2 regions of the Paenibacillus sp. FSL R5-0519 genome follow, and region 2 is predicted to be linked to the other one. Evidence: a T-box and tRNA genes for the amino acid it is inferred to sense, from the RefSeq annotation. Region 2 holds a T-box; the other holds one or more tRNA genes.
The links. A T-box is a leader RNA that pairs with one kind of tRNA and senses whether it is charged. The one in region 2 lies ahead of ileS (isoleucine--tRNA ligase), so its partner is inferred to be a tRNA-Ile.
Positions count from the first base shown of each region.

Region 1: it has a tRNA-Ile gene. The T-box ahead of ileS (isoleucine--tRNA ligase) is inferred to sense a tRNA for this amino acid. The anticodon was not compared.

Region 1 covers NZ_CP150234.1:548,830-552,102, forward strand. Annotated here, with positions in the region: rRNA gene MKY73_RS02360 (16S ribosomal RNA) at 1-1,444, shown strand, start outside; rRNA gene rrf (5S ribosomal RNA) at 1,547-1,663, shown strand; tRNA gene MKY73_RS02370 (tRNA-Ile) at 1,700-1,776, shown strand; tRNA gene MKY73_RS02375 (tRNA-Ala) at 1,799-1,874, shown strand; rRNA gene MKY73_RS02380 (23S ribosomal RNA) at 2,080-3,273, shown strand, end outside.
Region 2 covers NZ_CP150234.1:1,840,775-1,844,047, forward strand. Annotated here, with positions in the region: gene MKY73_RS08245 (YlmH/Sll1252 family protein) at 1-243, shown strand, start outside; gene MKY73_RS08250 (DivIVA domain-containing protein) at 391-900, shown strand; T-box leader at 958-1,249, shown strand; gene ileS (isoleucine--tRNA ligase) at 1,679-3,273, shown strand, end outside.

The DNA.
Region 1 (3,273 bases), 1.3 Mb from region 2:
ACGGGTGAGTAACACGTAGGCAACCTGCCCTTAAGTTTGGGACAACTACCGGAAACGGTAGCTAATACCGAATAGTTGTTTTCTTCGCCTGAAGGAAACTGGAAAGACGGAGCAATCTGTCACTTGGGGATGGGCCTGCGGCGCATTAGCTAGTTGGTGGGGTAACGGCTCACCAAGGCGACGATGCGTAGCCGACCTGAGAGGGTGATCGGCCACACTGGGACTGAGACACGGCCCAGACTCCTACGGGAGGCAGCAGTAGGGAATCTTCCGCAATGGGCGAAAGCCTGACGGAGCAATGCCGCGTGAGTGATGAAGGTTTTCGGATCGTAAAGCTCTGTTGCCAGGGAAGAACGCTTGAGAGAGTAACTGCTCTCAAGGTGACGGTACCTGAGAAGAAAGCCCCGGCTAACTACGTGCCAGCAGCCGCGGTAATACGTAGGGGGCAAGCGTTGTCCGGAATTATTGGGCGTAAAGCGCGCGCAGGCTTTCATTTAAGTCTGGTGTTTAATCCCGGGGCTCAACCCCGGATCGCACTGGAAACTGGGTGACTTGAGTGCAGAAGAGGAGAGTGGAATTCCACGTGTAGCGGTGAAATGCGTAGATATGTGGAGGAACACCAGTGGCGAAGGCGACTCTCTGGGCTGTAACTGACGCTGAGGCGCGAAAGCGTGGGGAGCAAACAGGATTAGATACCCTGGTAGTCCACGCCGTAAACGATGAGTGCTAGGTGTTAGGGGTTTCGATACCCTTGGTGCCGAAGTTAACACATTAAGCACTCCGCCTGGGGAGTACGGTCGCAAGACTGAAACTCAAAGGAATTGACGGGGACCCGCACAAGCAGTGGAGTATGTGGTTTAATTCGAAGCAACGCGAAGAACCTTACCAGGTCTTGACATCCCTCTGATCGGTACAGAGATGTACCTTTCCTTCGGGACAGAGGAGACAGGTGGTGCATGGTTGTCGTCAGCTCGTGTCGTGAGATGTTGGGTTAAGTCCCGCAACGAGCGCAACCCTTGATCTTAGTTGCCAGCACTTCGGGTGGGCACTCTAAGGTGACTGCCGGTGACAAACCGGAGGAAGGTGGGGATGACGTCAAATCATCATGCCCCTTATGACCTGGGCTACACACGTACTACAATGGCCGGTACAACGGGCTGTGAAGCCGCGAGGTGGAACGAATCCTAAAAAGCCGGTCTCAGTTCGGATTGCAGGCTGCAACTCGCCTGCATGAAGTCGGAATTGCTAGTAATCGCGGATCAGCATGCCGCGGTGAATACGTTCCCGGGTCTTGTACACACCGCCCGTCACACCACGAGAGTTTATAACACCCGAAGTCGGTGGGGTAACCGCAAGGAGCCAGCCGCCGAAGGTGGGATAGATGATTGGGGTGAAGTCGTAACAAGGTAGCCGTATCGGAAGGTGCGGCTGGATCACCTCCTTTCTATGGAGAATCGTTTCCCGCGTGGAAACATTCAAATAGCAGACTAGATCTGCATAAATTACTCACTCGTTGCTCAGTTTTGAGAGCTCAAACTCTCAAACGTTTGGTGGCGATAGCGAAGGGGTTCCACACGTTCCCATCCCGAACACGACCGTTAAGCCCTTCAGCGTCAATGGTACTTGGACCGCAGGGTCCTGGGAGAGTAGAACGCCGCCAAGCGTAACCCATTTTGGGTTCAAACAGTATGTGTAATGTGGGCCCTTAGCTCAGTTGGTTAGAGCGCACCTCTGATAAGGGTGAGGCCGGTGGTTCGAGTCCACCAGGGCCCACCATCTATACCTTTAAATTTTATATGGGGCCATAGCTCAGCTGGGAGAGCGCCTGCCTTGCAAGCAGGAGGTCAGCGGTTCGATCCCGCTTGGCTCCACCAAAAATGTTTTACAAGTTTGTTCTTTGAAAACTAGATATCGAAACGAAAGTAAATGCGAATTAGAACATTCCTTTTTAGCTGAACTTGTGTATAACAAGTTTCAATAAAAACGGTAGATTGCACGTACGATGGTATCGAATGGGAGCGACTTTTGGCTTTGCGCAAGCAAAACAAGGGAAGCGAGCAATCGAAACCGGAGCAATTTGGTTAAGCTACTAAGAGCACACGGAGGATGCCTAGGCGCTAGGAGCCGATGAAGGACGTGGCGAACAACGAAACTGCCTCGGGGAGCTGTAAGCAAGCTTTGATCCGGGGGTGTCCGAATGGGGAAACCCAGCTGGGGTAATTTCCAGTTACTCACAACTGAATACATAGGTTGTGTAGAGGCATACCAGGGGAACTGAAACATCTAAGTACCCTGAGGAAGAGAAAACAATAGTGATTCCGTCAGTAGCGGCGAGCGAACGCGGAGAAGCCCAAACCAGAGAGCTTGCTCTTTGGGGTTGTGGGACGTCTCACATGGAGTTACAAAGGAACCGGTTAAGCGAAGAGGTCTGGAAAGGCCCGCCAAAGAAGGTAAAAGCCCTGTAATTGAAAGTCTGTTCCCTCCGAGACGGATCCCGAGTAGTGCGGGGCACGTGAAACCCCGTATGAATCCGGCAGGACCATCTGCCAAGGCTAAATACTTCCTAGCGACCGATAGTGAAGCAGTACCGTGAGGGAAAGGTGAAAAGCACCCCGGAAGGGGAGTGAAATAGAACCTGAAACCGTGTGCTTACAAAAAGTCAGAGCCCGTTTTAGGGGTGATGGCGTGCCTTTTGTAGAATGAACCGGCGAGTTACGTTCCCGTGCAAGGTTAAGGTGAAGAGCCGGAGCCGCAGCGAAAGCGAGTCTGAATAGGGCGACATAGTACGTGGACGTAGACCCGAAACCGGGTGATCTACCCCTGTCCAGGGTGAAGGTGCGGTAACACGCACTGGAGGCCCGAACCCACGCACGTTGAAAAGTGCGGGGATGAGGTGGGGGTAGCGGAGAAATTCCAATCGAACTCGGAGATAGCTGGTTCTCCCCGAAATAGCTTTAGGGCTAGCCTCGGAAAACAGAGTCGTGGAGGTAGAGCACTGATTGGGTGCGGGGCCCGCAAGGGTTACCAAGCTCAGTCAAACTCCGAATGCCATAGACTTACTTCCGGGAGTCAGACAGTGAGTGCTAAGATCCATTGTCAAAAGGGAAACAGCCCAGACCATCAGCTAAGGTCCCCAAGTGTGTGTTAAGTGGGAAAGGATGTGGAGTTGCACAGACAACCAGGATGTTGGCTTAGAAGCAGCCACCATTGAAAGAGTGCGTAATAGCTCACTGGTCGAGTGACTCTGCGCCGAAAATGTAACGGGGCTAAACA
Region 2 (3,273 bases):
GTCGCTTCGCTTCGTTTGGATGGAATCTGTGCAGATGTATACCGGCTTAGTCGCAGTAAAGTGTTGGTGCCAATCAAAGCTGGACGCTGTCGTGTAAACTGGAAGGTTGAGGAAGATCCGTCCAAATCGCTTAAAGCGGGTGATGTCGTATCCATTCAGGGATTTGGCCGCTTCAAGGTCATTGAACAGGATGGGATGACCAAAAAAGGACGATGCCGAGTGAAAATCGGCAAATTTGCCTGAGTCTGTTGCAGGAAAATCCGCTTTCTTGTCGAAATGTTTATCATAAAGGTGTAGAAAATACGCGGTGTATCCGATATACATTAAGTCAAAGATTTATGCTGCAAACCTTCTCTGGACGGGAAGGAACTTTTACAGGAGGTGGACAGCATGCCATTAACGCCGCTGGACATACACAACAAGGAATTTTCCCGACGTTTGCGCGGGTATGACGAGGATGAAGTCAATGAATTCCTAGACCAAGTCATCAAAGATTACGAAGGCGTCATTCGCGAGAACAAAGAGCTGAGCAATCAGTTGCTGTCCGTTCAGGAAAAGCTGGATCATTTTGCAACGATTGAAGAAACGCTCAGCAAAACAATCATTATTGCGCAGGAAGCTGCTGATGATGTGAAGAATAATGCGAAGAAAGAAGCGCAGTTGATCGTGAAGGAAGCAGAGAAAAATGCAGACCGGATCGTGAACGAAGCGTTGGGTAAATCACGAAAGATTGCTTTGGAAGTAGAGGAACTGAAAAAGCAGGCATCGATCTATCGTGCCCGTTTCCGCACGCTTGTTGAAGCGCAGCTTGAACTGTTGACTCAGGATGGTTGGGAAGTGCTGGAGAGCCGGGAGCAGGAAGTGCGTGACCGTGAGCGGGAGATGAAAGAAATTTATTAGTCTGTCGCCTGGTTGACTTTTGTCTGCAAAGAGGCTATAACTATATTCATAATGAATAGTGATTCCATGACGGGTTCAGTACGTTATGATCTCATCCCTCAGAGAGTTGGTGGTTGGTGCAAACCAATGGATGAGTTATAGCCGAATATCTCCCCGGAGAAGTGACGCTGAAGCGGTGATCGTGATTGCCGTGTGTAAGCCGAACCGTAAGCCGTACGTTATAACGGCACCCTGCGGTAGTTTAGCGGGGCATAAGCGCTGTTGATGACAGAGCATACCCAGCTTGCCTGGATGTGGTTTGTGATGAACAGAATTAGGGTGGTAACGCGAGCATAGCCTCGTCCCTTTCCAGGGATGGGGCTTTTTTGTGTCCAAAAAAGGCGAACGTCCATGAGGCCCGAAGGTGCCTCAAGGAGAGAGCCGCCCGCCGGGAGAGCGAAGCACCCGGCACACAGGGTTCGCTAAGGCGAACGTCCATGAGGCCCGAAGGTGCCTCAGGGAGAGAGCCGCCCGCCGGGGAAGCGAAGCACCCGGCAACACCCGCCTCGCGGTAAGGCCATGCGGCGTTCACGCAGGGAACAAGCCGCAAAATGGCCGCCACCACGCACATAAACCCTCGCCCACAAGCGGCGCAACTGTCCCCCAATCGACAAGCCATCCCGGGTGTCCAGAGGGCGGAGCGCCTATGGGGTCCCCCTTGGCAAGGGGGATTTAGGGGGATTGAAACGCTTTTTGTGGACGGTCCACAATTTAACCAAAGAAAGGGAAGATGATCACCATGCAACGAGTTGACGTCAAAGAGAAGGCACGTGCCAGAGAATTACGCGTGTTGGATAAATGGAAAACGGAGAATACATTTAGAAGATCCATCGAAAACCGCGAGGGCAAGCCAAACTTTGTATTTTATGAAGGGCCGCCTACAGCGAACGGAAAACCGCATATCGGTCACGTACTGGGACGCGTAATCAAGGATTTCGTTGGTCGTTATAACACAATGAAGGGTTACCGTGTTGTTCGTAAAGCGGGTTGGGATACACACGGCCTGCCCGTAGAACTGGGTGTACAGAAGAAGCTTGGCATCTCCCACAAGTGGGAAATCGAAGATTACGGCGTAGAGAAATTCATTAACGAATGTAAAGCGAGTGTATTTGAGTACGAGCAACAATGGCGTGATCTGACAGAAGGTATCGGATATTGGACAGATATGGATAACCCATATATCACCCTTGATAACAACTACATTGAGAGTGTATGGAACATCCTCGCGACAATCCATGAGAAAGGCCTGTTGTATCGGGGTCACCGTGTGAGTCCGTATTGCCCATCTTGCCAGACAACACTGAGTTCCCATGAAGTTGCACAAGGGTACAAAGACGTCAAAGACCTGAGCGCTACAGCAAAATTCAAGCTGAATGACAGCGGAGAATTCGTGCTTGCCTGGACAACGACACCTTGGACGCTGCCTTCACACGTCGCACTTGCCGTGAATCCGGAAATGGACTACTCCCGTGTACGTCACGGGGATGAAGTGTACATCATGGCAACCAATCTGGTGGAGAAAGTGATGAAAGATACCAAGGGTGAGTATGAGATCATTGGTGCACTGAAAGGTGCCGATCTGGTTGGCAAAACGTATGATCCTCCGTTTAACTACGTACAGGCTGAGAAAGCCAACATCATTCTGGGCGCAGGCTTTGTAACGGATGCAAGTGGTACGGGTATCGTACACATGGCTCCTGCCCATGGTGAAGATGACTACCGTGTATGTCGTGAGAATGGAATCAGCTTTGTAAACATGGTGGACCTGGAAGGTAAATTTGTCGCTGAGGTTACTGACTTTGCCGGACGTTTCGTGAAGGACTGTGATATTGATATCGTACGATATCTGTCTGAGAATGGACGTCTGTTCAGCAAAGAAAAATATGAGCACAGCTATCCATTCTGCTGGCGTTGTGATACACCGCTTCTGTATTATGCAATGGACAGCTGGTTTATCCAAACAACAGCCATCAAGGACCAATTGATTGCCAACAATAGTGAGGTGGATTGGTACCCGGGTCACGTTCGTGAAGGACGTTTCGGTAAATTCCTTGAGGATTTGGTGGATTGGAACATCAGCCGTGATCGTTATTGGGGAACTCCGTTGAACATCTGGGTGTGCGAGGAGACTGGTGAACAATTTGCTCCACACAGCATTGCAGAATTGCGTGCTCGTGCGGTTGGTGATGTGCCTGAGAATCTTGAATTGCATAAACCATATGTGGATGACGTTAAAGTCATGAGCTCTTGTGGCAAATATGAAATGAAACGTACACCGGAAGTGATCGATGTCTGGTTCGACAGCGGCTCCATGCCGTTTGCCCAGCAGCACTA